3 regions of the Marinomonas sp. ef1 genome follow, and region 1 is predicted to be linked to each of the others. Evidence: predicted binding sites of a transcription regulator. Region 1 holds the regulator's gene; each other region holds the start of a gene.
What was found. The regulator sigma-54, encoded in region 1, starts transcription at its own class of promoters, with help from an activator protein. The targets are predictions, from matches to a motif close to TGGCACNNNNNTTGCTNT.
Positions count from the first base shown of each region.

Region 2: the regulator sigma-54 is predicted to act here: its motif matches at 7,203-7,220, upstream of glnA (glutamate--ammonia ligase).
Region 3: the regulator sigma-54 is predicted to act here: its motif matches at 4,570-4,587, upstream of codB (cytosine permease).

Region 1 is NZ_NHTT01000012.1:88,057-98,863, reverse strand. Features, by position in the region: gene CCS02_RS16605 (hypothetical protein) at 21-425, opposite strand; gene CCS02_RS16600 (Y-family DNA polymerase) at 680-1,570, shown strand; gene CCS02_RS22565 (DUF4113 domain-containing protein) at 1,549-1,632, shown strand; gene CCS02_RS16595 (hypothetical protein) at 1,671-1,910, shown strand; gene CCS02_RS16590 (helix-turn-helix domain-containing protein) at 2,036-2,500, shown strand; gene CCS02_RS16585 (methionine-R-sulfoxide reductase) at 2,738-3,106, opposite strand; gene yjgA (ribosome biogenesis factor YjgA) at 3,332-3,871, opposite strand; gene mgtE (magnesium transporter) at 3,878-5,230, opposite strand; gene CCS02_RS16570 (HPr family phosphocarrier protein) at 5,238-5,507, opposite strand; gene ptsN (PTS IIA-like nitrogen regulatory protein PtsN) at 5,517-5,966, opposite strand; gene CCS02_RS16560 (RNA polymerase factor sigma-54) at 5,984-7,459, opposite strand; gene lptB (LPS export ABC transporter ATP-binding protein) at 7,538-8,263, opposite strand; gene lptA (lipopolysaccharide transport periplasmic protein LptA) at 8,264-8,791, opposite strand; gene lptC (LPS export ABC transporter periplasmic protein LptC) at 8,775-9,353, opposite strand; gene CCS02_RS16540 (calcium/sodium antiporter) at 9,353-10,351, opposite strand; gene CCS02_RS16535 (ABC transporter ATP-binding protein) at 10,479-10,807, shown strand, end outside.
Region 2 is NZ_NHTT01000006.1:9,376-20,182, forward strand. Features, by position in the region: gene tatC (twin-arginine translocase subunit TatC) at 1-16, shown strand, start outside; gene CCS02_RS09525 (pectinesterase family protein) at 249-2,372, shown strand; gene CCS02_RS09530 (hypothetical protein) at 2,463-2,846, shown strand; gene dtd (D-aminoacyl-tRNA deacylase) at 2,861-3,295, opposite strand; gene typA (translational GTPase TypA) at 3,452-5,272, opposite strand; gene thiI (tRNA uracil 4-sulfurtransferase ThiI) at 5,521-6,972, opposite strand; gene glnA (glutamate--ammonia ligase) at 7,302-8,708, shown strand; gene glnL (nitrogen regulation protein NR(II)) at 9,046-10,131, shown strand; gene ntrC (nitrogen regulation protein NR(I)) at 10,128-10,807, shown strand, end outside.
Region 3 is NZ_NHTT01000001.1:268,322-279,128, forward strand. Features, by position in the region: gene CCS02_RS01250 (methyl-accepting chemotaxis protein) at 1-434, opposite strand, end outside; gene codA (cytosine deaminase) at 747-2,003, opposite strand; gene CCS02_RS01260 (PucR family transcriptional regulator) at 2,012-3,259, opposite strand; gene codB (cytosine permease) at 3,256-4,512, opposite strand; gene katG (catalase/peroxidase HPI) at 4,878-7,094, shown strand; gene CCS02_RS01275 (methyl-accepting chemotaxis protein) at 7,348-9,228, shown strand; gene CCS02_RS01280 (DUF2127 domain-containing protein) at 9,398-9,865, shown strand; gene CCS02_RS01285 (GNAT family acetyltransferase) at 9,882-10,301, shown strand; gene CCS02_RS01290 (MurR/RpiR family transcriptional regulator) at 10,298-10,807, opposite strand, start outside.

The DNA.
Region 1 (10,807 bases):
ATTCACCACGTGGTAAATAGTTAGTAGCAAGCTGCGATATTAGCTTTAAAACGAGTAACAAATTGTTGCTCGTTTTCTTTAATGTCACTGTAACTTATATCATCTACAGTTTTTTCTAGTGCACAAACACAGAGAGAAGCTTTTTCTTTAGCGGACTTTCTAGATAGGGCGTAGAATTGCCCAGAAGAACATGCGCTGATCAATTCATATTCTGCTGCCATTGGGTAGCGATCATCTGAAATCGCCTTTTCAACTTTGTATCCACCAAGTGCGGCTATGCAAACAGCGAAAGTAGTTGATATTATTGGTTTTTTGAAACGTTTGTAATAGTGATTAGCTAGCGTTTTTTCACACTTCCCACACTTAATGTTCTCTGCGTATTCTATTTGATTTGCTTCTTGACAGGCAGGGCACTCGATCTGCATTGTTTTTCCTTGTGCTGGTTTAACGTCTAAAAAAATAGATTTTAGACGAACGATGCTGCTAAGTCTTTACAATATTCATAAGTCTCACGTCTCTCTTTGCTCGCAAAATCGGAAATACTGCCTCTTACAAAAATTCACTTGGTCATTCCCGCTGCCTAAAACTATACTGTATATCCATACAGTATTTTGGTGTTGATCATGTGTGTGACTTATCGTGATGTGTTCGAGTTGGCGGCTCAGGGCGGTTCGCCTGTATGAGCAGCAATAAAACAGTCTTTGCTTTGGTCGATTGCAATAACTTTTACGCCAGTTGTGAGAAGTTGTTCCGGCCAGATTTAAAGCACACGCCTGTTGCTGTGTTGTCGAATAACGATGGTTGTATTGTCGCGCGCTCCAAAGAAGTGAAGGCGCTGGGCATTAAGATGGGCGTGCCGATGTTTCAGGTTCAGGACGAGATAAGAAAGCACGGTATTGTGTGCTTTTCGTCGAATTATGCGCTGTATGCGGATCTGTCGAATAGGGTGATGACCATCTTAGAAGAGGAAGCGCCACGGCTGGAAGTGTATTCCATCGATGAAGCCTTTATGGATTTAACCGGTGTCGATCACGTGACAGATTTGCTGGCGTTTGGCAAACGAGTAAAAGCCAAGGTCGATCAATGGACGGGCATTACGGTAGGCGTGGGTATTGCGCCAACCAAGACGTTGGCGAAGTTGGCCAATCACGCGGCGAAGAAGTACCCAGCCACCGGTTCGGTGGTAGATTTGATGGACCCAGACAGACAAAAGCGTTTATTGGCAATTGTTGATGTCAGTGATGTGTGGGGTGTTGGCCGTCGTACCACGGCAAAGCTAAAGGCGAGGGGAATTCATACCGCGTTGGATCTGGCGAATGCTGACCCTAAATCGATTCGAAGTGAGTTCTCTGTGGTGCTGGAGCGAACCATTCGAGAGTTGAATGGGGTATCGTGTTTGGATCTGGAATTGGTTAGGCCAACAAAGCAGCAAATCATTTGCAGTCGGTCATTTGGTCACAAGGTGACAGACAAGCAAGAACTACGCGAAGCCATTGCCAAGTACACAACCAGAGCGGCCTCGGCAACGTCTTCTTCGCCTCGCAAGGCGTGTCATCACAATGGTCAATGAAACGCGAACACCTATCGCCAGGCTACACGACCAGATGGGATGAACTGCCCAAGGTTTGGTGACTTTTTTTGTACGAATCTCCAATAGAAAAAGTCGTCATATGAATTTGGAGTCAGATAAAAAATTGATTGTTAACGATGCCGCCAAATCCTTTTGTATAACAGAAAGCATCGCCGTCGTACCCGCCACCGACATCATGGCCATGATCCAAACCAGCCGAAACTACCAACAACAACTCGCCAGAATCCAAACCAACCCCACATGGGTCGACCAAACCATCGAGCGCGTCAAAGGCGCTATGATCGTCTTTATTGTCTTTTTTCGAATGTACAAAGCCTAGATTAAAAACACTTAAGTGAAATAACTGAAAAATCTGGATGTTTTCAGATATTTCATTTATGTTTGCTGTTACTGAGGCTGGCTTTTAGCTTGCCTTGATAGTGTTAAGGGTGAGGGGTTACTCGAATGATTAAAACAAATTTAAATGTTGAGCCAGATACCAGTGCAATAATCAAAGCGCAGCAGTACCTGAAGCTGCATCAAGCGGATCTTGATAAGTTAAAAATTGATGTGTTACTCAAGAATGGTCAAAAAGCTGAATTTGAATTACCCAAATTGACGCTTGATGCACTTGTTCAAGTGTTAGGTCAATTGGCTAGGGATGGAGGTGATCAGTTCTTTGAACAGCAGATTGACTTGGAGAAAATGGTTAGTCCTGCTGTGGCGGCTAAATTTCTTGGGATGTCACGACCAAAGGTAACAGGCTATATTTTGGCTGGGCAAATTCCATCTATGAAAGTAGGTACACATCATCGTGTAAAAATGGCAGATGTGTTGTTATTTAAAGAGAAGCTTTCTAGTGCCAAGGGATCAAGAGAAGAGACTCTTAGTTTAATTGCTAACTTTGAGCAAGAGTCAGATTCGATGTAAGGGAACTATAAAGATCCGGAGATCACGGTCGAAGATTTGCTAATAAAGCTTGATCGTTCAGTGCCAAGTTTTACACATTTAGTAAGAGGGTCATGACTTAAGAGCTTGCTTGTGTTGTTTTTAAAGTACCGGCTTTAGGTGATTTTTTGTGTTTCAGACGCCACCAATAAAACAGTTGTAGAAACAATAAAACCGCCAGTTGGGCGGTTTTATTGTTTTAGCGCTTGGACTAAGTGATCAGCCTTGGCTGACGAACTTCATTGAGATGGAGTTAACGCAGTGGCGGATGTTGTTTTCTGTGAGTCTTTCCCCTTCAAATACATGACCTAGGTGGCCTTCGCAATTGGCGCAGACGATTTCTATGCGTCGGCCATCGGCATCTGGTACGCGTTTTACAGCATTGGGGATTTCGTCGTCAAAACTTGGCCAGCCGCAGTGAGAAATGAATTTGTGTTCTGAGGTGTAAAGCGGCGCTTCGCATTGGCGACAAACATACAGGCCGCCTTCCATTGTGTCGGTGTATTCTCCAGTGAATGGACGTTCGGTGCCTTTATCAAGGATTACACTAGCTTCTACAGGTGTAAGCTTGTTGTATGGTTTACTCATAAGACTTGTTCTCCTGTCACTATGATGGACGTTATTGGTATAAATTATGGCATGCCTTATCGCTGTAGACTAAGACAATAAATTGCACGGCGAGTTCGAGTTTTTGTGGGCGTTAGTTTTTAGTAGGGGGTGAGCATAAAAAAGCCCATCTTAAAGACGGGCAATTTTGTGTGCGGATACGCCATTATCAATATATAGCGTCGAACTTTGGACTTGAGTTTAAGGTTATTCCATTAAACCAAGGCGCTTTTCTTCGGCTTCACGTAAGAAACGGAAAAGTTTTTTACGGTTTGTGGTGTTGCCTTCTTGAGATACTTCTTTTTGAGATTGGCGAATAAGTTGTCTAAGCAGTTGAATGTCTTCAATCTGTGGGTTTTCTGCTAAGTATTCAGACAGCACTTCTTTGCTGTTCTCGCCAATTAGCATATCGCGTTTAATCTCAAGCTGATGAAATAGCTTGTTGTAAGCAGCAGAAGTGGAATCGAAAAGCGCTACACGGTGCGCTATGGCTTCATGGTCTTCTGTACGCATTACTTTGCCGATGTATTGCAAGTGTCTTCTCATGGCTTCATGTTGCTTTATGCGGCCAGCTTCAACGAATGCTTCGCGTAGAGTGTCAGACATTTCCACTTTTTTAAGCTGATTTTTGCTTAAGCCTAGTAGTTTTTTTCCAAGATCTTGCAGGGCTTCCATTTCACGCTTGATCTGGGTTTTGCTCTTAGGGGTTTCTTCGTCGTTGTTTTCAAATTGATCAAAGTCTGTCATGGGAACCTATATTAGAAAAATAGTAGCGAGACCAAGGAAGGATAGAAATCCAACCACGTCGGTCACGGTAGTCAAAATTACGCTGCCTGCTAGGGCAGGGTCGATGCCAATTTTTTTTAGTAGAATTGGCAGAAGTGTACCAGTGGCTGCTGCAAATAGCAGATTTATTATGATGGCGCCCGCAATGATATAGGCAATCTTGATGTTGTCAAACCAAAGTGCGGTAAGTGCGGCTATTACTGTTGCCCAAAGAAGGCCATTTATGAGTCCAACAATGAGCTCTCTATTAAGTAGCCAGCGAGTATTGGTGGAGCCTATCTGATTGAGTGCAATACCACGAATGACCAGTGTCAGTACTTGAGAACCAGCTATACCGCCCATGCTAGCAACGATTGGCATGAGTATAGCTAATGCGACAACTTGGTCTAATGTCTCTTGGAATAAGCCAATAACGTAAGACGCTGTAAAGGCGGTTATTAGGTTTATGCCAAGCCAAACTGCACGTCGCTTGGTGGTTTTCATGATAGGCGCGAAGGTATCTTCGTCATCATCAAGACCCGCCATGCTTAACATGGAGTGTTCGGCTTCGTCACGGATAACGTCTACAACGTCATCGATGGTGATGCGGCCAAGTAGTTTTTTAGTTTTGCTGTCAATAACGGGAGCGGATACTAGGTCCATTTTTTCAAAAAGCTGCGCGACTTCGCTAGCTGGTGTTTCTGCGTCAATGACGGTGAATTCTGTTTCCATGATATCGCGCACTGTTGCGTTAATATCTGATACCAGTAGTTTGGTAAGTGGAAGTATTCCTAAAAGGCGATCTGAGCGGCTGACAACAAGTAAGTTGTCTGTCATGTCTGGTAGTGTTGAGTGTCTGCGTAAATAGCGAAACACCAGATCGACGGTAATATTTGGACGTATGGTGATGGTGTCCGTATTCATCAAGCCGCCGGCAGAATCTTCCGAGTAGCTTAATAGTGCTTCAACTCTTGTTCTGTCTTGCGTGGACATTGACGCAAGAACTTCTTTTACGACCTTTTCTGGTAGGTGTTGTAGTAAGTCGGCTAGGTCATCGCTTTCAAAATGTTCGGATACGGCGATAAGTCGCTCTGTATCCATGTTTTTCATGAATTGTACGCCAATATCTTCGCTTAGATATTGAAGTACTTCGCCTTCATTCTTGGCTTCTATTAACTCCCAAAGAAGCTTACGCTCTTTGGGAGGAGAAGACTCTAATAGACGAGCAACATCCTGTGCGGGCAAAGCGCCGTTAAGTAAATAACGGATTTGCATGGTGGTACCGGATTCGAGCGATTCGGTGACCGTTTGGAGGTGATTTAGAGTGTTTTGCTCTGACATATAAGTCTTACTCGTCTTCACCAAAACGATTATTTATTAATTCTATTACCGCTTTTATTGCATCTAACTCGTCTTCACCATTGGTTTTGATGCGAATTTCTGTGCCTTTGCCGGCAGCAAGCATCATCATTGCCATGATGCTTTTTCCGTCAACATTTCGGCTATCTTTTTCTATGGTGATATCGCAAGAAAAGCGAGTGGTTGTTTCAACCAATTTGCCAGCAGCGCGAGCATGCAAGCCAAGTTTATTTATGATCGTGACGGACTCTTCCTGCATGCTTTTTTCCTATATTAGTGATTCAAATATATTGAATAGTTCTTCATTGGTCTGTGCTGTGCGCAATTTATCCAGTGCTTCTGGGGATTGGGCAAGTTCTGCTATTTGAGCTAGCGTTGCAAGGTGTTGGTCACACTCATGAGGTGGAACAATTAATGCAAATATTAAGTCTACCGCTCTTTTATCGATGGAATCGAAATCAATCGGAGTTTGCAATGACATAACGACAATAGCGGTATGGTTTGCAGATTCTAGGCGACAGTGTGGAATAGCTATGCCGTTGCCTATGCCTGTACTACCTAGCTTTTCACGACCTAGTAGTGCGTCATAGACAGCTTCGTTGTCACAATGTAGTCGGTTGGAAGCAACTTCAGCAATGCTTTCAAGTACTCGTTTTTTACTAACAATATCTTGTTTTGCGAGAACGAGTTCCGCTTTTAATAATGATTTCAAGGACATGATAAAATGGTTTCCGTTTAGATCAGTCGTTTTCGTTCATTGGAAGGAGGGATGTTCATCGCCTCTCGATATTTGGCTACAGTGCGTCGAGCAACCTGTATGCCTTGGTCTGCTAAAATAGCAGCTAGCTTGTTATCACTTAACGGTTTTTTCGCCGGTTCATCCGATACAAGCTTTTTAATCATAGCTCGTATTGCGGTAGAAGAACATTCTCCGCCGGAGGCGGTGTTTACATGGCTGGAGAAAAAGTATTTCAGCTCAAAGATGCCCTTCGGTGTGTGCATGTATTTCTGAGTTGTTACCCTGGAAATAGTTGACTCATGCATACCTACTTCTTCTGCGACATCGTGAAGAACCATTGGTTTCATGGCTTCTTCGCCTAGTTCGAAGAAATCAATTTGTCGACTTACAATGCAGCTTGCCACTTTTAATAAAGTTTCGTTGCGGCTCTGTAGGCTCTTCATGAACCATTTTGCTTCTTGAAGAGAGGTTTTTATGTAAGTCACATCTTCTGCTGTTGCTGCTGCAGTGCTAGCCATCGCTGAGTAAGTCTCATTGATTTTGATGGGTGGCAAAGCGTCATTATTTAGTTCCACTTGCCATACGTCATGGCGTTTTTTCACTGTGACATCAGGAATAACGTAGTCCGTGTCGTCAGCGTCAATAACTGAGCCTGGGCGTGGGTTGAGCTGTTGAATCAAATTGACGACTTCTTTTAGCGCTTCGTCTTTGAGTTTTGTTTTACGGCTCAACTGAGCAAAATCTCGATTACCTAGTAATGGTAGGTAATGATCAATAAGATTGTATGTGCTCTTATACAGCGGGTGGCTTTGGAATGCTTCTAGTTGCACAAGAAGGCAGTCGCGTAGGTCAATTGAGCATACGCCTACAGGGTCAAAGCGCTGCAATCTATGCTGCACTGCAATGACTTCTTCAATATCTAGATCTTCTAATTCAGTGCCGAGAGATTCCCAGATGTCATCGGGAGAAATGCTTAAGTAGCCATCAGGTTGAACGCATTCAATGATGGCGTAAGCGATTTCAATGTCGCGATCTGACATGTGGGTTAAATTTAATTGCCATATAAGATGGTCTTGGATGCTTTCTGCTGGTGCGTTACGGCTTTCGAAGTCGCTATCGCCTTCGTAGCTGTTGTGATCGCTGACAGCTGCAGAACTTTGATAGGTATCATCCCAGTTACTATCTATGGATAGTTCTTCAGGGATGCTTTCTGTCCACTCAGATTCTACGCGTGGTTCTTCGCTATTATTGTCGACTGTTGTATCGGCAGCGCTTTTTGATTCTATGCTTGCAGGGATGTCGTGATGAATTTGTTCGTCGTCGTCGAGCTCAAGCAATGGGTTCGATTCAAGAAACTCATGAATTTCTTGTTTTAAATCCAACGTAGAAAGCTGCAGCAAGCGAATAGCCTGTTGCAGTTGTGGCGTCATAGTCAGCTGTTGACCAAGCTTTAATTGTAAAGACTGCTTCATAGAGCAACTCTTTCTTCTATTTGAATGAATTGGAACGAGTTATGCATACTACTCCCTTTCTACAGCAATGATAAGGGGTTACAGACGGAAGTCGTCGCCTAAATAGACCTTTTTTACTTGTTCATTGTTGATGACGGTACTGGCATCACCAGATGCAATGATGTAACCATTGCCAACAATGTAAGCTTTATCACAGATGTCTAGTGTTTCTCTGACATTGTGATCGGTAATTAAGACACCGATTCCACTTTCTTGGAGATGTTTGATTATGTGTTTTATGTCACCAACTGAGATAGGGTCTACGCCGGCAAAGGGTTCATCAAGTAGGATGAATTTTGGGTTCATGGCAACCGCTCTCGCTATTTCAACCCGGCGCCTTTCTCCTCCTGATAGTGCCATTCCTAGGTTGGTGCGAATATGGGTGATATGAAACTCTTCTAAGAGTTCTTCTAGTCTTTCTTGTTGTTGTGCTTTTGTTAGCTTTTTGCGGGTTTCTAAAATTGCTAGGATATTATCTTCTACAGACATTTTCCTAAAAATAGATGCCTCTTGAGGGAGGTAGCCAATGCCTTTTTGAGCACGAGTATGCATGGCGTCATGAGTGATGTCTTGGCCATCAATAAATATGCCGCCAGCGTCGTTTGCTACCATGCCAACTATCATATAAAAACAGGTGGTCTTACCCGCGCCATTAGGGCCAAGCAGGCCAACGGCTTGGCCAGACTCAACGGAAATAGATACATCCTTTACGACTTGGCGTTTTTTGTAGCTCTTCGCAAGGTGTTTTGCTTCTAGTAGTGCCATCTATTTTTTATTCTCAGGTGCTTGTTTATCTTTTGGCGCTTGTGGTTGTAAGGTCATTGATACGCGCCCTGAATCTTTTTTCTCAGCACTGAATGTGCCGTCATCAATCATATAGAGGATGTAGTCTGCGGTGATGGAGTTCTGCATTCTGCTTAGGTAACCATCACCAATAATTTCTAATTTTGATTCGCTGGTTAAATAATGTATTTCATTGCCTTTACTGATAACAATGTTGCCGCTCCAGTCTATCTGCTGACTGAATTTCGCAGGTTTTCCTGTGGCTTCTAGGCTGCTAAATTTTCGGGTCTTAGCGTCTGTTGTTACTTTAAGGTATTGGGCCTGAATTTCAATGGTACCTTGCTTAACAAATACATTACCTTTGTATATTGCTTCGCCTGAATTTTGGTCGAATGATGCCTCATCAGCTTGTATTTCTAATGGCTTGGTTGTGTCTTCAGGTAGTGCGTATGCGTATTGGCCAATTAGGGCTGAAGTAAGCAACACGCTGACGTTAATGAATCGTTTCATATTTTCCTCGTACAGATCCTGTCATCACGACTTCTTCTGAGTTTATATATGTTGTAATTGTGCCAGCAGAAGTCTCTCCTTGAGTGGAGATAAGTGTTGCATTTCCATAGCTGGTTAGTGATTGATCTTTATCTAAATAATGTATGTTATCTGCACTTAGCTTTATATCTTCAGATTGAAGGTATTTTTTAGTCGCTCTGGCATTTTCGGTTAATAGAATATCATTACTTCCGTCTTCAATAACCCCTTTATCTGCTTTTGCGCTCCAATGGCCTGATTTTGAGTAGCGCTCGACGTTAGGCGTTTGTAAGAGTGTTTTGGATTTTGCTATGTAGTGCAGCGTTTGTTCAGCATCAAGTGTTTCTATCAGAAGCCCGTCAGCATCAAACTCTTTAACTTTGACCTTAGTAATAAAGTAGTCTGGAGAACTGCTTAATGAGTCTGCTTGAACGAGGTTTTGTATAGGTGCTGCCCCATACCATCCTAAAGAGGCTACTACTATTAAAGTAGCCCCAATGATTAAAAGGCTTTTGGGTTTTGTTAGTGTTTTTAACGAAAGCATTACACCGAACCGTTTGAGCTAATAATAAATAAATAAACACCATAAGAAGCAATAAGCGGTAAGCCTACCCATCTAGGGATGCTGTTGTTTTTCGTTTTCCTGAAAATGAAAATAGCAAGAGCGAGTGCAACAGTTAAACCTAATACCCAAGGGAAATCTCTGCTTATCACGCTTTGATCTACTAGTCCTGGAGCAATAAGGGCTGGTAGTGGTAATACGGTGGCCAAGTTGAAGATGTTTGATCCCAATATATTGCCAATTGCTATATCGTGATGGCCTTTTCTGACGCTGCTAATTGAAGCCGCTAGTTCAGGTAGGCTGGTTCCAACTGCAACGATAGTAAGGCCTATAACTAATTCGCTTACGCCTAAAGCGGTTGCTATGCCTATTGCACCCCAGACAAGTAATTTAGAACTTCCTATCAATACAGCTAATCCGATTAGTGCAATGATGAGGGATTTGCTGACAGAGGTTCCATCGTCTTCTGGTAAGCCTTCTTTTAAATCTTTTTCTAAATCTTTACTGCCTCTTAGCAATATTGTCAGGATAATAATAAAAGCAGCAATTAGAATCACGCCATCCCATACGCCAAGGGTCTGATCGTATAGTAAAAAACCTGCTAGCAGGGTGATAGCTAATACGAGAGGGACTTCTTTGGTGGACAGTCCGGAGGCGATTGGAATTGCTGAGAATAATAATGTGATGCCGAAGACAAGTGCGATGTTGGCAATGTTCGAGCCAAGCACATTGCCAACTGCTATTTCTGGTGCGTTATCAAGTGCCGCAATGGCCGAAACGACCATTTCTGGTGCGGATGTGCCGAACGCGACTAACGTAATCCCTATTATCATTGGATTTACATTCAGTTTCTCTGCTACAAGCGCAGAGTGTTCTATAAATTTGTCGGAACTCATTACGAGCAAAACTAACCCTACAATTAGGGCGATAGAAAACAACAGCATGGTATTGATATTACTCAAAGATACAGGGAGTACCATTTAATGAGGTTTGGCGTTGAAATTCAAGGCTTGATCTTATAAACAAAGTGGATTTGGCTGTGTCATGATTTTATTTGTTGGGGGGCGATGTTAGTATCGGGCCATATTTGATAGGGATTAAAAAGGTGTGTCAGTGGTAGATGCTTATATAAAGGTCCAAAATGTTAGTTTTTCAAGGGGAGAGCGTTCTATTTATGAGAACGTATCACTTACTATTCCAAGAGGTAAGATTACTGCGGTGATGGGTCCTAGTGGGACGGGGAAGACGACATTGCTACGTTTAATTGCGGCGCAGCTCGCACCAAACTCAGGCACTATTTTAGTAGACGGTCAAAATGTTCACGCTTTGTCCCGCTCTGAACTTTATAAGGTGCGCAAAAAAATGGGCATGCTTTTTCAAAGTGGTGCTTTGTTTAGTGATATGACTGTCGCTGAGAATATTGCTTTTCCAATGGA
Region 2 (10,807 bases), on a different contig from region 1:
CAAAGCAAGCCAATAACAACCTCCCCTTGTTCACGCACTACACATAAGACGCTTAAGATTAATCTCTTAAGCGTCTTTTTGTTGTTATGAGGAAAATATTTATAAAAATGAAATAATTTTATAAAACACTGTTTCATTTATATCTACTCGGCTATATTCTTACCTTGAACAAAAATTGAGCTTTATAAAAAGCTATTAAAGCACTACTTCACTCCATCAAGACAAGAATAAAAATGTGAGGGAAAACAATGAAACACTCTGTTGCAATAGGCTTAGTTGCCACTGTTGGCGCGCTTCTGTCATTTCAATCTCATGCGACCAGTTTGTACCAAGCTGTCGTATCATCCACACCAAAAGCTGGTGAGTACGGCAGCATCAAGGATGCTCTTCAGAATGCACCAGAAGATAAAAGCACTTACAGCATATATATCAAACCAGGCCTATATAACGAACAAATCATTATTGACCGCGATAATGTGCACTTTATTGGCGCAGGACGAGATAGAACCATCATTGCCAAAGCTATTGCTGCAGGCATGAAAGGTGATAATGGCAAGAACATTGGCACTTCAGGTAGTCGAGTAGTTGAAATCAACGGCAAAGACTTCACTGCTCAGTCTCTTACCATCCGTAACGACTTTGACTATCTGACTAATGACAGCAAAGCAAAAGACGATCCAAGTAAAATCAAGCAAACTCAAGCCGTCGCTTTACTACTTGGTAAAAAAAGCGACCGATCAGCATTTTATGACGTATCTCTAGAAGGCTTCCAAGATACCTTTTACAGCAAAGGGGGCAGAAGCTATTTCAATAACTCCCGTATCAGCGGCACTGTTGATTTTATTTTCGGAAACGGCTTAGTTATTTTTGATAACAGCGACATTGTCGCTCGTTACCGTCCAAACCAAGAACTCCCTTTAGGCTATTTAACAGCCCCAAGCACCAATGAAGAACGGGCCTTTGGCTTAGTCTTCATCAATAGCCGCTTAATAAAAGAAGACAACCGCGTTCCAGCAGCTAGTTATGCTCTTGGTCGCCCTTGGCACCCAACTACTACTTTTCAAGATGGTCGTTATGCCGATCCCTTTGCCATGGGTTCAACCACCTTTATCAATACGGAGATGGATGATCACATCTATGGCTGGGATAAAATGCACGGTAAAGATATAAATGGAGAATCTATTTGGTTTACACCAGAAGATGGTGCACGTTTTAGTGAATACAAGAGCTATGGATCTGGCGCCTCAAAAGAGGGTTATCGCCCTCAATTAAGCGATAACGACGCGACTAAATTTACTATCGAGAACATGCTTGATGGCTGGCAACCAATTTTTTTGGCTGCCCAGAACACAACTGTTAAAGGCATTGTAAGCGCCCATCTAATGAATTTTCCAGCCCAAATAACCTTGAGCGACCAATACGGTAGAAAAGCTTCAACCACTACGGATAAACATGGAGCTTATCAACTTAAAATAAAAGACTTCATCCCACCATTTGTCGTCTCCGCGGCCGAACAGAACACTGACTGTTTAAGTAATAACACATTACGCGGAATATGCATGGCAGCTCTTTATGCTCCGACCAAGCCACAACTCGAGCAAAACATTAATTTCAATATTAATCCGTTTAGTGACCTGATTTTATCGGATACCGCAACGGCATCGGGTTACTTAGGCCCTCAACAAGTTATATCCTCACCAAAACTACCACTCATTTTTTCTGCAGAAGAATATGCTTCATCTGTAGCACGTTTTCACCAAGGATTTGATAACAGCTTACATGATTTAGGATTGCCAAAACATTTCGATCCCGTGCAATATGAGCCACAATGGCAACCAGCATTTGCTCAGTTAACGCAATGGTTATGGAGCAATAGAAATTATCAGACCAAGGTTGGTGAAGTTGCTGATAGCACTCTAATGGATCGTTTTTTTCAGCCTCTACTCGTCCCTGATTTACAAGGCAAAGTAGCAGCGTTTGACCTTAGTGCTATCCAGAAAAGGCAGCAACAAGTAGATACTGTTCCACATAGAGTATTTATTATTGGCGACTCGACAGCATCAAACTATCCGCAAGCCGTTGCACCTCGAATGGGCTGGGGGCAAACCTTCCAAGAGAATTTTGACACTCAAAAAGTACAAGTTATTAATGGTGCACAATCCGGTCGTAGCTCTCGCTCATATTATAATCAAGGTTGGTTTCGCTACCTCAGTAGTATGATGCACTCTGGAGATTATTTACTTATTCAATTTGGTCACAATGACGAAAAATGTGACGCGAGCAGCGCCGGACGCGGTCCATACGATGTCGCTAACACCTGTACCTACCCGAATAATGCGGATGGTCAAATACAAGCCCCAGCTGGGCAATAAAGCCTTTCATTCCAGCGCTCACTGGAGTTTTTTATTGACTATGCCAAGTCACATCAAATCACACCGGTTTTATTAACGCCCGTGACTAGAATGAAAACGATGAAAGGAAAAAATGAATTCACCGTCGTATCTACTCATTTTACGACACAAAACAGCACGAAGGGATTTGCTTTTACTGGCAACTATAGCCAAACAATTAAAGACACAGCCCAAGCCAACAATATTGCTTTATTAGATATAGAAATACGCTCCATAGAACTTGCTAATACATTAGGAGAAGAAAACTGGAAAGACTATTGGCTCGCTGTCGATCCAATAAAATTCCCTTATTACAAAGACCGTGCAGGTCGATTAGACAAACCTGATATTACCCATTTTCAAGAAAAAGGGGCGAAAGCGGTTGCTAAATTAATCGCCAAAGAAATTCGTCAAACACCAAAATTAAAGACACTATCAGACTCGACAATCGATTAATCCAGCATAAGGATCTAATCTAACATAAAAGTAACAGGGCCATCATTGGTAAAAGAGACTTTCATATCAGCACCAAAACGCCCTGTTTCAACCTTACTGTATTGAGCACGCACTTTATTCACAAAGTCATTAAATAAACGCTCTCCTTCTTCGGGAATGGCTGCAGTGGAAAACCCTGGACGCAAACCTTTCTTGGTTTCAGCAGCCAAGGTAAATTGCGATACCAGTAACACTCCACCACCAACCTGCTGGACATTCAGGTTCATCTTACCCTCTGCATCACCAAACATACGGTATTTCAACAGTTTATCGGCCAATCGCTGTGTATCTGCTTCTGTATCGCCTTTTTCTATGCCAACCAACACGAGCTGTCCGTGGTCAATCGCACCAATGGTTTCACCATCAACAACAACGCATGCGCTTAAGGCTCGCTGTATCAAGACTTTCATCGCTTTCTCCCTATATTTGCCAATGCTTACTAAGGTCAATAAGACAAATAACTTTAACAAAGTCCAGAAAAAACAAAAGCGCCCGAAGGCGCTTCTGTCGCTCACGAATTCATTTACATGAATTCATTTGCTGCTGCTCTTTTTAAAGAATAGCTATTACTTACGACCAGCGCGTTTACGCTCGTTTTCAGTCAATAATTTTTTACGAATACGGATGCTTTCTGGTGTTACTTCTACCAATTCATCGTCTTCGATAAACTCAAGCGCTTGCTCAAGTGTATGACGAATAGGCGGAGTCAACGTCAAGGCTTCATCTGTACCAGAGGCACGCATGTTAGTTAACTGCTTACCTTTAACTGGGTTAACAGTTAAGTCATTATCACGTGAGTGAAGACCGATAACTTGACCTTCGTATACTTCAACCGCATGACCCAAGAATAAACGACCACGGCTTTGTAGGTTAAACAAAGCGAACGCTGCTGTTTTACCAGTAACCATACTGATCAATACACCATTCTGGCGGCTACCAACATCACCTTCTTTTACTGGACCATAATGGTCAAATACGCTGGTCATAATACCAGAGCCAGAAGTTAGTGTTAGGAACAAGCCACGGAAACCGATCAAACCACGAGAAGGCGTCATGAACTCAAGACGAACACGACCTTTACCATCTGGCTCCATGTTAGTTAACTCAGCTTTACGCAAGCCAAGTTCTTCCATGATAGAACCTTGATGCTGCTCTTCAACGTCGATAACTACTAGTTCAAATGGTTCGTGAATTTTGCCGTCCACTTCTTTTTTAACTACTTCAGGACGAGAAACTCCCATCTCAAAGCCTTCACGACGCATAGTTTCGATCAATACAGAAAGGTGAAGCTCACCACGACCAGAAACGATGAACTTATCAGGTGTTTCGCCTTGGCGAACACGCAACGCTACGTTGTGGATAAGCTCACGATCAAGACGATCTGAGATATTACGAGTGGTAATGTATTTACCTTCTTTACCAGCAAACGGAGAGTCGTTAACCATGAAGGTCATGCTTACTGTTGGCTCATCTACAGACAATGCAGGCAAAGCTTCAACACAAGCAGGATCACACAAAGTATCAGAGATACTTAGGCCATCGATACCAGTAATACAAACGATGTCACCCGCAGAGGCTTTATCAGTATCAACACGCGCTAGACCGTGGTAACCCTTAACGTTCAAGACTTTGCCTTTACGCTCTTTACCGTCTGCAGATTTTACAACTACTTGCTGGTTTGGAGACAAGCTACCACGTGTGATACGGCCTACACCGATAACACCAACATAGCTGTCGTAATCCAATGCAGAAACCTGCATTTGGAAAGTCCCCTCAGGATCAACGTTTGGTACAGGAACGCTATCAAGAATCATTTGGTAAAGTGGCGTCATGTCTTCTGCCATATTTTCTGGATCATTACCAGAAATACCATTGATTGCAGAAGCATAGATAACAGGGAAATCTAGCTGCTCTTCGGTTGCACCAAGGCTGTCGAACAAATCAAAAACCTGATCCATAACCCAATCAGGACGAGCGCCTGGACGGTCAATTTTGTTGATAACAACAATAGGACGTAGGCCACGTTCAAATGCTTTTGATGTTACAAAACGAGTTTGTGGCATTGGACCATCAACTGCGTCAACTAACAACAATACAGAATCAACCATAGATAATACGCGCTCAACCTCACCACCGAAGTCAGCGTGTCCAGGTGTATCTACGATATTAATACGGTAATCGTGCCACATAATTGACGTATTTTTCGCCAAAATGGTGATGCCACGTTCTTTCTCTTGATCGTTAGAGTCCATGATTCGTTCAGAACCTTGATCTTTACGATCTAGTGTGCCAGATTGGCTTAATAGCTGATCAACCAAGGTAGTTTTACCATGGTCAACGTGGGCAATAATAGCTACGTTACGTAACTTATTGATATCATTAGACATTTATAGTTCTCTGCATTTAGCGTGAGCAAAAAGATATACCGCCGCTTGATACGGGCAGGTATGCTCTTCAAGCGTCTCGGATCTTGGTGCGGGGTAAAATTGGCGCAATTGTACTCTTATATTGATAAATATCCCATAAAAGTGACAAAAAAAGTCCACAAAAATACTTCAATAAAGTAACAATGCGCTTTCATATAAAACGATAACATTCATATACTACAAAAATGCTACGGTTCATTAGTACTTAATTAAGGTAAATAAATACCTACGTTTTCATGCCCTTTACCAAGTAAGTAAGAGGCATGCATACGACTCATGACACCTTTGCCACAATAGAGCAAATGAGTCACATTTTTCTCTAATTCAGCCCAATTAGATTCCAGTGCAAAAAATGGAATCACTTTGACAGGACGACCACTTACTTTTAAAGGTCGATTGCTTGCTTCATCGGGATGACGAATATCAATAATCACTTCATCACCCACTGGCATACGCACAACAGGTACTTCACCCTGATACTGCTTAGCCACATCGTCCATCACATTTTGAATAGACATAACCTGAGCGTTGCCAATCGCTTGTTCTAATACAGCAAAATCAAAATTGGTCTCTTGCTTCTCTACACGGTGCATTTTAGCGCGAGTAGTTGGCTTAACAGAAATAACACCACAAAACTCAGGCATACTGGCCGCAAAAGGTGCAGTACCGATTTCTATGGCCTTGTCTATGATGACCTGCTTATTCGTAGTGATCAAAGGACGAAGCACTAGCTCTTCAGTCACCTGGTCGATTACCTTTAAATTCATCAAGGTTTGGCTGGATACCTGAGCAACACTTTCTCCCGTCACCAAAGCTTTCGCTCCGACTTCTGTCATTAGCTGAGAAGCAGCACGCAACATCATACGTTTTAGAATCACCCCCATCTCTGCGTTATCGACTTTGGTTAAGATCTCGCCAACAACCGCCTCGAAAGGCACAGTGATGAATTTAACATTTAACGCCGAACCGTATTTCTCCCAAATGAAGTTGGAAACTTGTTTTACGCCGATTTCATGCGCATCACCGCCAAGATTAAAAAAGCAAAAGTGCGTTTTCAATCCTCGGCTCATCGTTAAAAAAGAGCTAACAGTAGAATCGTATCCACCAGACATTAATGACAACACAGAATCTTGCGACCCAAGCGGATAACCACCAAGACCTTCTTCACGTTGTTCGATCATCCATACTCGGTTATCACGAATATCAATGGGCACTAATACTTCGGGATTGTTTAAGCGAACAGCCAAAGCACCACAACGTGCTTTTAAGCAGCCACCAATATGTCTTTCTGCATCAACCGAAGTAAAGTCATGATGTCCGACACGTTTAACCCTAACCGCAAACACGGCATCTTTAATAACATCACCATAAGAAACAATAGCCTGTTCTACAATGTCATCAAGATCAACTAATGGAAATTCACGGACGAATTGAAAATGAGCAATGCCTGCTATATTAGAAAGTGACTGTATAAAATCTTCTCGTAATTCATCCCTATCGGAAAACACTTCAATAAAATCCCAATTGCCAGAAACAACTACATCGGCATCATGCTTTTTAAGAACCAACTTAACATTATGTCGAAGCTGTTTAATAAAAGCCTTTCTAACTGGACGACTTTTAATGGTGATTTCTGCAAAAAACTTAACAATAAATTTCATAGGGGTTGCGATTTATACCGGATATTTGAAAGGCGCATAGTATAAAGAAAAGCCCGTAGATACGAAAACGCTAAATTCGCACCAATACGGAACAAAATGCCGCGCAAGCGATCCAAAGTGGTGCATATTAACTTTTTTAAAGGCTAGATTTAGCCACCATTGAGTGCGCCATTTAATTAATAATGCTTATCCTATTGTAATATAAGGAATTATTAGACCGCACAAAATTCTGGCACAAGTTATGCTTTGTATTCGTCAAATGGCGCTTTATATTGAAGCACCCTATAAACGAAAATTAATTTCGCTTTAACTACGACTGGAGAACAACTATGTCAAACAAGACCCTTGCCTTGATTGCTGAGCATGACGCGAAGTGGGTTGACCTTCGCTTTACCGACTTTAAAGGTAAAGAACAACACGTAACTATTCCAGCTATTACGGTAGATGAAGAGTTTTTTGAAAACGGTCAGATGTTTGATGGTTCATCCATTACTGGCTGGAAAGGCATCAACGAGTCTGACATGATCATGTCACCTCAAGATGATACCGCTGTTATGGATCCTTTCACTGAAGAGTCTACTGTAATTGTTCGCTGTAACGTTATTGAACCTTCTACTATGCAAGGCTACGATCGTGACCCACGCTCTGTTGCTCTTCGCGCAGAAGAGTTCCTTAAGTCAACAGGTCTTGGTGATACAGCTTTCTTTGGTCCAGAGCCAGAATTCTTCATCTTTGATGATGTAAAATGGAAAACTGACATGTCAGGTTGTTCTGTAGAGATCAACTCTGAAGAAGCAGCTTGGTCTTCTAACAAGAAGTTTGAAGGCGGCAACATGGGCCACCGTCCTTTCGTAAAAGGCGGCTATTTCCCAGTACCACCAGTTGATTCTCATCACGATCTTCGTGGCGCAATGTGTAACGCTATGGAAAGTATGGGTCTTGTAATTGAAGTTCACCACCACGAAGTGGCAACTGCTGGACAAAACGAAATCGGTGTTAAATTCAACACTCTAGTTAAAAAAGCAGACGAAGTTCAAATTCTTAAGTACTGCGTACACAACGTAGCTCACGCTTACGGTAAAACAGCGACTTTCATGCCTAAACCAATCGTTGGTGACAACGGTTCTGGTATGCACGTTCACCAGTCTTTCTGGAAGAACGGCGAAAACCAATTCGCTGGCGACCAGTACGCTGGCCTATCTGAAATGGCGCTTTACTACATCGGTGGTATCATCAAGCACGCTAAAGCATTGAACGCGTTCACTAACGCTTCAACTAACTCTTACAAGCGTCTTGTACCTCACTTCGAAGCTCCAGTAATGCTTGCATACTCTGCTCGCAACCGTTCTGCTTCTATTCGTATCCCATACGTAGCTAGCCCTAAAGGCAAACGTATTGAAGCTCGTTTCCCTGATCCAACCGCTAACCCATACCTAGCATTCGCAGCTATGTTGATGGCTGGTATCGACGGTATCAAAAACAAGATTCACCCTGGTGATGCAGCAGATAAAGATTTGTACGACCTTCCAGCTGAAGAAGCTCATGCAATTCCACAGGTTGCTGCTAGCCTAGAAGAAGCGCTTAAGTGCCTAGACGAAGATCGCGCATTCTTGACTCAAGGTGGCGTTTTCTCTGATGACATGATCAACGCTTACATCGAACTTAAAACAGCTGAAGCTCGTCGTGTATCTATGACGACTCACCCACTTGAGTTCGAACTTTACTACAGCGCTTAATATTTAAACTGCTAAGTAAACACTAAAGCCTCGACCTAGTTCGGGGCTTTTTTTTCACTAACGCTTTCTTAGTTTTTTATTGCCCAGCTTTTATAGATCTTTTTTGTACGACTTTATTTACACGGCTTTTCATTGCACAACTTTTTTTTGCACGGCTTTTTATTGCACAAAAGTAAACACCATTACCAACATGCACTATAATTGTGCATTGAACTTTTTTAGTTAATACAAAGACCTTAATAAATAAGCCATTTCGAACTGCCCAATGTTGGTTCGCTTTTTGCAACTATTATTAAAGGAAACCATAAAAGCAGGAGTCAATAGAGAGGCACTGTCTGTGTATAGCTTATTAATCGACCATTTATCCACTGCGGTTGTTCAATTGAACGACAACCTTGAGATCGAGTATCTAAACCCTGCTGCTGAAATGTTGTTGGCGGTGAGCCGACGCCGAATTTATGGCAATGACATTGGCGCCGCATTCCGTGAAGACGAAGAAAGTATTCAGGCCTTGCATGCAGCAATAGAGTCTGGCCATCCGTTTACTAAACGCGAAGCGGAAATAGAGTGCAGCAATAACAAAAAACTTTTTTGTGACTATACCGTCACACCCATCATGGGCACGTCGAATGATACTGAAAGCCTCATTATAGAGCTGTACCCACGTGACAGAATGAAGCGCATCTCACAAGAAGATGAAATCATAGCGAACCATGAAAGTAGTAAAGAGTTGGTTCGCGGTTTAGCCCATGAAATTAAAAACCCATTAGGTGGTATTCGTGGTGCCGCACAATTGATTAGTCGCGCCTTTACTGACGAAGCACTAAACGATTACACACAAGTCATCATTGAAGAATCCGATCGGTTACGTGATCTTGTTGACCGCTTATTAGGCCCAAGACAACTGCCTAAAAACAAACCGCTCAATATTCACAAAGTAATTGAGCGTGTTAGACAACTTATTTCTGTCGAAACAGACAACCAAATTGAACTAATCCGAGATTACGACCCTAGCATTCCAGATTTAATAGGCGACGAATCTCAGTTAATACAGGCATTACTGAATGTCACAAGAAATGCCATGCAAGCGCTGATGGATGATGAAGATAATCGTCATAAAACTATTCATATGGTGACCCGTGCGTTACGTCAATTCACCATCGGCTCTAAACGCCATCGCTTAGTGTGCAAAATCAGCATCATAGATAATGGTCCGGGCATACCTGAAGGTATTCTCAAAACGCTATTTTACCCCATGGTCAGCGGGCGAGCCGATGGAACAGGCTTAGGACTGTCTATCGCACAATCCGTTATTCATCAGCACCACGGCATTATTGAATGTAACAGTTACCCGAAAAAAACCGAGTTTAATATATTAATTCCCATTGAGACGACAGTCCAAGACCAGGAGAAACACTCATGACACCAGAAGAAACCGTATGGATTGTTGACGACGATCGTTCTATTCGCTGGGTACTAGAGAAGACATTAGAACAAGAGGGAATCCAATGTCGCTTGTTTGATTCCGCTGAAAACCTAGTCAACATGATTGATAAAGAGCAACCAAGTGCCATTATCAGTGATATCCGTATGCCAGGCATGGACGGCTTAAAACTGCTCGAAAAACTACAAAAAGACCACCCTTATTTACCTGTTATTATTATGACTGCGCACTCTGATCTTGAAAGCGCTGTCGCGTCTTACCAAGGTGGTGCTTTTGAATATTTACCTAAACCTTTCGATGTAGAAGAAGCTGTAAGTCTTGTTAAGCGTGCCATGCTGCATCACCGCAACGCAAGACCAAGTACTGACAACATGGAAGTGGCAGAAGAAGAGCCACAAGTCGATAAAGAAATCATTGGCGAAGCACCGGCTATGCAGGAAGTTTTCCGCGCTATTGGTCGCCTCGCAAATTCGAACATTACTGTCTTAATAAACGGTGAATCTGGTACAGGTAAAGAATTGGTTGCTCAAGCATTACATACTCATAGCCCAAGAGCCGCTAACCCATTTATCGCTTTAAACATGGCAGCCATTCCACACGACTTAATCGAGTCGGAATTATTTGGCCATGAGAAAGGCGCGTTCACAGGTGCAAA
Region 3 (10,807 bases), on a different contig from region 1:
TTAAGTTCCGCAGCGGAATTTATTTGGTTTTGTATATCGTGAGTGTGCTTTCGTAGTTTTTCCCCGGCTTGATCAAGCATATTGCGAATGACTTGGAACTTATTATCTAAAGCTATCATTGTTTCAGAAAACTGAACGCTGCCTTTTGAGGTGTCAATGAGACTCTCACTTGAATTTAGCCATTCGTTATAAAGCGTATTAAAAGAGTCAAAAGGCGCGAGAAGATCTTTTGGTTCGTCCGCAAGGTATTGTCTATAAAGTTGAAAACGATCAAAAACTTGTTGGGCGTTTTCCCTAAAATCGGCTTCATTGCCATTTTTTGGCCCTTGTCCATCGAGCATTTTCTCTTGTGCAAGTCGTGCTTGATATATGTCGCGGTCAGCATTTAACACTTCTGAAATGGCTTCGAAATAATGTTCAGCCTGTAACTTCATATTATTCTTTTGTATGTTGCTCATTAGCATCATAAAGGCAAAAAGAGAGATTAAAATAAGCGAAAGAAAGATGATTGGAAGCATCATCTTGATTCGAATTGAATGGACGCGCATATATAATCCTTTATCATTTTGTAAGTTATTTACAGTCTAGGAAAGGATGTTTGTAAGCGCAAAAAAATCATCAAATTTTGATCTAATCTTTTGTTTTATTAATGACTACTTATTTTGTACTTAATAAAAGTTGGACGTTCAAAAAAGATGAGAGAACTAGATCGCTCACCTTTTTTGAACGGGTTATTGAATTATTGATTATTTTATCGCTTGTGTAATCCAAGGTTGAGTTATCACCTGAGACGGTTGGCGTTGCATAATAATTTCACCGTGACGTACAGACAGTAATACTTCCCCTTGCTGACGCAGGACACTGTAGTCATCATGTCCTTCCAGTAAAATAAAGTTGGCAGCGTTGCCCACTTCTATCCCATATCCCTGCAAACACATAGTGCGAGCACTGTTGTCGGTGATCATATCTAGAGCGCTGGCGTAGTCTTGGTAACCCATCATTTGGCAGATGTGCATGGCGTAATCCAATGTGCGCAGTAGCTTGCCATTCCCGAGTGAGTACCAAGGGTCGAAGATTGAGTCCTGACCCAAACAGATGTTGATGTTGGCTTCTCGAAGCTCTTTGACTCTCGTCACTCCACGACGCTTAGGGTAAGTGTCAAAACGACCTTGTAAGTGAATGCTTTCGGTTGGGCAGGATATAAAGTTAATGCCGGAGTTCTTTAATAGACGAAACAGTTTTGAGCAATAGGCGTTGTCATAAGAATGCATGGCTGTGGTGTGGCTTGCAGTTACTTTAGATCCCATGTCATGAAATAAAGCTTCACAGGCAAGAAATTCTAAGAAACGAGAATTTGGATCATCGATTTCGTCACAATGAACATCCACTAATCGGTCGTATTTTTTTGCTAGCTCTATTATTAATTTGACGGATTTTTCACCCAATTCACGTGTGTATTCAAAGTGTGGAATTCCGCCGACCACATCAGCGCCAATTTCCAAGGCTTCTTCCATCAGCTTTAAGCCATTTGGATAAGACAGCATGCCGTCTTGCGGAAAGGCAACTACTTGTAAATCGATTTTGTCTTTTAGCTCATCGCGAAGAGCACAAAGTGTGCGAACGCCGATTAAAGTCGGGTCTGTTGTATCCGCATGAGTTCGAATTGCTTGTACACCGTTTTGCACCAGTAGTTCTATTGTGGACAATGCACGACGGTGGATGTCGGCTTCATTTAACATTGGCTTGCGCTGACTCCAGCGCTCAATGCCTTCGAAAAGTGTACCGCTTTGATTCCATTCGGGTTCGCCTGCCGTTAAGGCTGCATCAAGGTGGATATGTGGCTCGACAAAAGGCGCACAAACTAATTTACCGTTGGCATCAATTGCATTGTCAGTTGCTGCTAACGTGCTTTCTTGTGCTTCAATTTTACTGAAACGTCCTTCGTCAATGTGGATGGAAAATAGTTCTGGACGTTGGCGTAAACGGGCGTTGATAACATGCATAAAAAACCTCAATCGTGGTGCAGAGCAGGCGTGCTAGCCTGTTCTTCAATGTTGTGATGGTGAAATAATACTTGTTCAATAAGTAGTGCATTTTGTAAATTGAGTCGTAAAAATGGGTCTTGTAGAGAGTAGCCTAAACGTTGTTCTATTTTATTAAGGCGATAATTTAGTGTATTTCTGTGGACACTCATTGCGTCGGCTGTTTGTTGCAAATGCCCAAAGTGGTTGAAGTAGTGATTTAGTGTGCTTTTCATTTCAAGAGTTGCATCGTCACGAGCAAAGCATAATTCGCCTAAATGTTGCTTGCAAAAATCTGCTAGTAGACCGCGATTTGGAATGGCTGCATATAAACGAGCAATGCCTAGCTGTTCGTAGAAAAAAATACGCTGGTGCTGATGTTTGATTGCGAATTGTAATGCTTGCCGAGCTTGTTCTGTTGCTTCGGCTAACTTATCTAAGCCTGTTTTACGTTCACTCACACCAATACATAGCACGAGTTGTGGAAAGCGCTTTTGCAACAAGCTTAGTACTTGCTCCAATTCATCATAAAGCTCAGAGGTATCGTTTTCAGTGACAGGCCAAATAGCCAGTAGGTCTTTTTCATAATTTAGAACCGGCCAGTCAATTTGTCTGCGTTTTAAAATGCTGCCTAGGTGTTGTTCTAGTTCATGGTTGAAGTGGAGTAACTGATAATTCGGGTCGTCTGTTTTGGGATTAATATGACTAATTCTTAATGCCAATGTTGCAAAAGGGCAGTTGTCACTGATTCCTAAATCCCCAGCGCGTAAATGGATTAACTCTGGTGCTTGATCAAACCCATTTATTAACTTGGTCAAAAATAGCCGAACTGACTTCCCTAGTAGGTTGTCTTGAACAATAGCATTACTGATGACTTCTGTAACCAGCACCATTTTTAGACTATAAGGCTGTTCTAATATGGGAAGCTGATGCTGATTCGCAAGCTCCAATACACTGTTAGGAATTTGCTGGATAAATTCTGGACCAGTCAAAATAACCAGTCCAGCGACATTGCTATTTACCGCTTCTTTTACCATCTGGCAGAGATTTCTTTCAGTGCGGCGGTGGTTAATTCCGGTCACAAAAACCAGTTCACCGCCACTTACCCAAGGTTGAATCGAATCATTTTCTGCTACATAAGGCCAACGAACAATGCGTTGGCCGCCAGTTAAACCGGCTCGAAAGATAATGCTTTCGAGGCCGGGTAAACGAGGTATGTCTACGCAACAAATACTCATTGATTTCCTAATACGGTTACTGCTTGTCTATGGGATAGAAAAGATAATATGCCATAAGTAACAATTGCCACAAAGACCCCAATAATAGGTGGCATCACCGGAGACGCATAGGCTGCAGCAGACGCAATGACATAAGAGCCAAGTCCAATCCAATTAAAAGCGGGTAGCTTAGCATTGGCTAGCAATGGGTATTGGCCTTTATGGCGCAACAAAAAGTCAGCCATGATTACACCACCAATAGGCGGAATAAATGTTCCCAACAAAACCAGAAAAGGAATGAGGAAGTTGTACATTCCAAACACCGCCATGACTGTGCCAATGGCTGCGCCAGTGACGGTCACAATTCGACGTTTATCAGTTCGAAGAAGGTTACAACCTGCGACGGCAAAGTTGTAAATAGTGTTGTCTTGAGTTGTCCAAATATTGAGAAACAACATAAGTACAGCCAGCACCATAAAACCTTGCGCTAGCATGACGTCGACAATGTCGGCTTGTTGATAAATTAACGTACCAAGCGCACCAGTTAATACCATCAAACCATTGCCTATAAAGAATGCCCCCATAGTTGCCCAAACAGCGACTTTTCCGCTATTAGCAAAGCGACTCCAATTCGTTGCCTGAGTCGCACCGCTTACGAAAGTACCAATAACTAGGGTGATGGCAGCGGTGAAACTCAAACTTTGTGTTGGCTCAATGTCAAATAAGGCGGATATACCACCAACATCGACTAATCCTGTGTAAAGGCTAATTAAAATAAAAACGAGCATGGCAGGAACAGCTACTCTGGATAAAATATCCATGCCTCGAAAACCAATCATGGCGGTAATACAAAAAGCCATGCCGAAGATAATCATTAGGGGCGTTTGCCATGCTTCTGGTATGTCCGTAATTTTGACTAACACAATAGCAAGCGTTGCTGTTCCCCATGCGTACCAGCCAATTTGAGTGAAGCCAAGGATGAAGTCTGCCAACTTGCTGCCAATTTCACCAAAGCAAAACCTCCCCATTAGTACGCTGTTTAGGCCACTTTTATAGGCAATGAATGCTAAACAAGAAGCATAAAGGCCAAGAAGCAAATTACCGATTAGAATAACGAAGAGCAATTCTGAAAATGAAAACGCCGTTCCTAATGTACCCCCGGCCCACATGGTTGCGGTGAAAAAGGTGAACCCAAGCAGAATCACTGCCATGGGGAGTAGCCCTCGGCGTTTATTTTGAGGTACTTCAATTAATGGATAATCTGATTGCGTCATAGTCGTTTCCCATGATGATTAAGTCAAAGTCGCTTATTTTTGGTTTCCTTCGGTATATAAGCAACTTGCGAACCAGTTTTGGATTAATACTATTTCTCTGATGAGTTTATGGCGAGATGACTAAGAATAGTAATAAATGATTAGGCACTTTATACAATTCCTGATTTTACTGAGCCCTAAATGCATATCTTCTTCTATGTTGAGTGCACTATTTAATAGCAATGAAATAGTAGGGTGGCTGGCTTAGGCTATTATCTTCTTAGTTTTTATTTATTAGTTACTCACTCTTTTTAAGTTTATAACTATAGTTAATAAAGCGTTATTGAAAAATAAAATGTTCTAAGCAGCAAGCAGGAGAGACCGCTATGTCTAAAGAAAAAATGTCAAACGAAGGTAAGTGTCCTTTTAATCATGGTGCCGCAGGTGCAAATCAATCATCGGGCCGCGGTACGTCAAACAAAGACTGGTGGCCGAACCAGTTGAACTTAAATATTCTTCATCAGCATTCACCGAAATCTAACCCGATGGGTGAAGATTTTGATTATGCCAAAGAGTTTAATAGCTTGGATCTTGAAGCGCTTCGCCAAGATTTGTTCGCCCTGATGACAGACTCTCAAGATTGGTGGCCTGCCGATTACGGTCATTATGGTCCATTTTTCATCCGTATGGCTTGGCACAGTGCGGGTACTTATCGTACTGCAGATGGCCGTGGCGGCGCGATGTCAGGTACTCAACGTTTCGCACCATTAAACAGCTGGCCAGATAACGTTAACTTAGACAAGGCACGTCGATTGCTTTGGCCTATTAAACAAAAATACGGCAGTAAGATCTCTTGGGCAGATTTGATGATCTTAACGGGTAACTGTGCATTGGAGTCCATGGGATTCAAAACTTTTGGTTTTGCTGGTGGTCGTGTTGACGTATGGCAACCAGAAGAAGACATTTATTGGGGAACTGAGAAAACTTGGCTAGATGATGCGCCACGTTACTCTGGCGACCGTGAATTGGAAGATCCGTTGGCTGCCGTACAAATGGGCCTAATTTATGTTAATCCAGAAGGGCCAGAAGGTAAGCCTGATACGCTGGCTTCAGCTCGCGATATTCGCGATACCTTTGAACGTATGGCGATGAATGACGAAGAAACCGTAGCCTTGATTGCTGGTGGTCATACTTTTGGTAAAGCCCATGGCGCTGGTGATGCCGCTCAAGTTGGCGTTGATCCAGAAGCGGCTGGTATGGCCGAACAAGGTTTTGGCTGGAGCAATAGTATGGGCACGGGCAAAGGTGTCGACACTATTTCTAGTGGTCTTGAAGGCGCTTGGACGAAAAGCCCAATAGCTTGGGACAATGGTTACTTCGAAAACTTATTTGAATACGATTGGGAATTGACTAAGAGCCCAGCAGGCGCTTGGCAATGGACTCCTAAAGATGATGCGGCAGCTAATTCTGTTCCAGATGCTCATGACTCATCTAAACGCCATGCGCCAATTATGTTTACATCGGATTTGGCATTGCGTGATGATCCGATATACGCACCGATTTCTAAACGTTTTTATGAGAATCCAGATCAACTTGCCGATGCGTTTGCTCGTGCTTGGTACAAATTGACTCACCGTGACATGGGGCCAGTTGCTCGTTATCTTGGGCCATTGGTACCAAAAGAAGAGTTAGTATGGCAGGATCCGATTCCAGCGGTGACTTACGTAACCGTGAATGATCAAGATATTGTCGATCTTAAAGCAAAAGTTCAGGCTTCTGGTTTGACGGTTGCACAGCTTGTATCGACTGCTTGGGCTTCTGCATCTACCTACCGTGGCTCAGACATGCGTGGTGGTGCAAATGGTGCTCGTATTCGTTTAGCACCACAAAAAGATTGGGCCGTAAATCAGCCAGAGCAACTGGCTAAAGTATTGTCTGTTTTAGAAGGCATTCAAGCGGAGTTTAATGGCAAAGATGTTACTAAACAGGTTTCCCTTGCTGACTTGATCGTTTTAGCTGGTTCGGTAGGCGTTGAGCAAGCTGCAAAAGCAGCAGGTCATGATGTGACTGTGCCATTTACTGCAGGCCGTGCGGATGCGTCTCAAGAGCAAACAGATGTGGACTCTTTTGCTTTCCTTGAGCCAGCTGCGGATGGTTTCCGTAACTACTTGAAAGGCAAGTTTACTGTTTCTGCCGAAGAAATGTTGGTAGATAGAGCGCAATTGTTAACGCTTTCTGCACCAGAAATGACGGTATTGTTAGGTGGTTTGCGAGTATTGAACGCCAACTTTGATCAATCTCAGCATGGTGTTCTGACGACGCAGCCAGAAGTGTTAAGCAATGATTTCTTTGTGAATTTATTGGATATGGGAACCAAATGGTTTGCTACTTCTGAAGAAGAGGAAGAGTTCCAAGGTCGTGACCGTACAACTGGTAAGATCAAATGGACAGCAACACGTGCGGACTTAGTATTTGGTTCTAATTCTCAGCTTCGTGCTATTGCAGAAGTCTATGCATGCTCTGATTCACAAGAACGTTTTGTGAAAGACTTTATTGCTGCATGGACCAAGGTAATGGAATTGGATCGATTCGATCTAGCGTGATTCCTAGCGTTGCCAACACCCACCCCCGCTTCCGTGAGGAACGCGGGGTTTTTTTATATGAATAATTATCGATTGTCTGCTAAAACTTTAGTTGCTACAAAAAACAACTGTTTAAAGGTGGTGATTAATAAGCGGCTGTTATAAATTCACCGGAAGTCGTTATTTTTAAATAATTTGATGCTATTAAGTTTAGTATTGAATTTGCATGGAAGCGGTAACGCTGTTTTAATTTTATTAAATAGGTAGTGAAAAAATGAAGGTCTCCCATAAGGTTGTCTTGTGTGCATCCGTCGTTGTTGTTTTAGCATTCTCATTGTATTCATGGTTGCAATACAGCAGCCTTAGAAGTGCATTGTTTGAGAAAACAACAACCAGCACTCAAGAAAGTAGTAAAGCATTAGCTTTACAGGTTAATAATTGGCTTAAAAACAAAATGGATTTGATTGAAGTCATTTCGCAAACGGTTGATGCGGATTTTAGTACAGAAACCATTCAAAAAGCCTTTGATTTACCTATTTATAAAGATGAATTTATTTTGCTATTTGGTGGCTTAGATATTAACGGTAGCCGGATCACCAATGACCCTAATTGGAATCCACCAGGTTGGGATGCACGTAAACGTCCTTGGTATGATATGGGCAAGCAGCATAAGCAAGCGGCATTAACAGAGCCGTATGTCTCTACTGAAGGCGATATTCTGATTTCTGTGATTGCAGATTTTTCTGATCATGGTCAGTTTAAAGGCAGCTTTGGTGGTGATTTAAGCCTTAAAACTGTCTCCGAGGCTGTCAATGCTTTGAATTTTAATAATACCGGTTATGCGTTCTTATTAAGTAAAAATGGAAATATAATCAGTCACCCAAATGCCGATTTAAACGGTAAATCTGTCTCTAATTTGCTTCAAGGTGGTGTGCCAGAGCTAAGTAAAGACCTGGTTGAAAAACAGTTGGCTGATGGTACTCAGGTATATGTATCTTTTAGCCCATTGCCTAATTTATACGGTTCAGATTGGTATGTTGGCGTGGTGTTGGATGAAGATAAATTGTTCGCCAGTGTCCGAGAATTTGGTTGGGTCGCTTTTTGGGGAACGTTAATTGCAGCCTTACTTGTTTCTATTGTGCTGTATTTTGTCGTGACAGGTTTGCTACAACCACTTCGTGCTTTGCATGAATCGCTAAAAGATATCAATGGCGGAGAAGGTGATTTAACCAAACGTCTTGCGATTACCAGTGACGATGAATTTGGTCATGTATCGGGTGAATTTAATAAGTTTATTGATTATTTACAGCGATTAATTGGCGAAGTGAAAAGTCAATCTCGCCATATACGTGAGAATACTGATAAGACGGCAGCATCTTCTGTAGAGTCCTCTAAGCAGTTGTATACGCAGCTTAATGAATTGGATCAGCTAGCTACTGCGATGCATGAAATGTCAGCGACTGCGCATGATGTGGCAGACAATGCTCAAACAGCAGCAAGCCGAGCGAATCAAGCTGATAATGCAGCAAAAGAAGGTGAGGCTATTGTTGATCGCACGACCACTTCGATTGCTGAATTGACTCATAAAATGGGCGATGTAGTTACTACCATTAATGATTTAGTGAAATACAGCGATAATATAGAATCGATTCTTACCGTTATCACCGACATTGCCGACCAGACTAATTTATTAGCCTTGAACGCTGCTATTGAAGCGGCAAGAGCGGGTGAGCAAGGCCGAGGTTTTGCTGTTGTTGCCGATGAAGTTCGAACATTAGCGTCAAAAACTCAAGAGTCGACGGAACAAATTAAGAAGATGATTCAGCAGTTGCAAACTGGCGTAAGAGGAGCAGAAAAAGCTATTCTTGAAAGCAGAGAGGGCGCCAACGTAACGCAACAAATTGCCGATAAAGCCAAGCAATCTTTGGAAGCGATTCGTTTAAGTATTAATGAAATTAATGATATGACAGTGCAGATTGCTGCCGCAGCAGAAGAGCAAAGTGCAACATCCAATGAAATTAACCGCAATACTACGAATATTCGTGATATTAGCCAGTCAGTTTCGGATGCGGCACAAGGTCAATCTGTGCTTTGTGAAACTATGGTTGAAATTACCGTAGAACAAGCGAGATCATTAGATAAATTTAAAGTGTAGATTTTTCTAAGCTTTATAAAAGCGAGCTAGGCTTTTGAGTCTGGTTCGCTTTTTTTTGTTCTATTGGTTAACAAAAAAGCATCAGGCAGAATCAATACAAAAAATATCACCATCACTTTTTTTTCATATAATTCGTGTATGCTGACTTTTTTAAAAAGAAGTTGCGTCTATGAAGTTTGAAGGTTTAAAAGCAATTGCGGTAGTTGATGGAGTAAAAGGTGTGCTGGCTTTGTGCTTGGCGCTGAGTGTCAATTCAATCGCTAAGCAAGATCTTCATCAGCTTGCCGCTCAGGTAATGCAAAACTGGCCAATTTCACCAAACAATTATTATGTTAATTTGCTGTTAACCTTTGTCGAGAAAGCCACTCAGCAAGATCATATATTAGTTATCTCTATTTCTCTGATGTATGCCTGCTTTCGCTTTGTTATAGCGTATGGTTTATGGCATAAACTACGCTGGACGGAATGGTTCGCTTTCATCAGTGGTTCACTTTATATTCCCTTTGAGCTCTATGCTATTTACCAAACCCCCAACTTAGTTAACTTTTCAGTACTCTTGTTTAACTTGATGGTTGTTGCTTACTTGTATTGGGTACTTAAGCGTGGTGAAAAAGCGCTATTGATGACCACCAAATAGGAGAGATTTAAGTTTTATGAATATTCGTCCCTACGAAGAAAAAGACAGAAAAGTAGTGATTGCTCTATGGAATCAATGTGGTTTGCTTGCTCCTCAGAATGATCCGCATAAGGACATCGACCGAAAACTGAAAGTGGATGCCGATTTGTTTCTCGTTGGAGTTGTCGGCAGTGATGTGGTTGCCACAGTAATGGGAGGTTATGAAGGTCATCGTGGCTGGATTAATTATTTGGCAGTTAGCCCAGATCATCAAAGAAAAGGTTACGGGCAAGCGATTATGAAAGCGGTTGAAGGATTAATTATGGCCAAAGGTTGTCCTAAAATTAATCTGCAAGTCCGTAATACGAATCAAGCTGTAATCGCATTTTACAATGCGATTGGTTATGGTCAGGATCAGGTTGTTAGTTTAGGCAAGCGCTTAGAACACGATAACTAATGTTTCCATTCTATTTGTTTGGTATCGCCCATCTTACCGTCGCTGTTTAGTCGATATGCCAAAGCGACGAGTAGGGTTTGAGCCAATGTCATAGAGGAGGTGAGGGAGCGAAATCCCAATACTTCTGCTTCTTTTATATCAAAACAAATGTCTGAAAGTGCCGCCAATGGGCTGATTTTACTATCGGTAATGGCAATGACTTGAGCACCTGCTTTAAAGGCATATTCGCTGACATTCACTGTTTCTTTGGCATAAGGACTGAATGCCGTTGCTATGATAACGTCGTTTTCACGAATATTACTGGCTTGCTCTATTAGCATACCGCCACCGCCATCAATAAGGTGAGTCGTTTTATTTAGGTGCCTCAAGCTGTATGCAAAATAGCTCGAAATAGGAAATGCACGACGTAAACCAATGAGATAAATATTTTGTGCATTTTCGAGTAGATCGACCGCTTTGTTGAGCATCTCTTGAGAAAAATGATGGTTCATGTGATTCATAGAAAA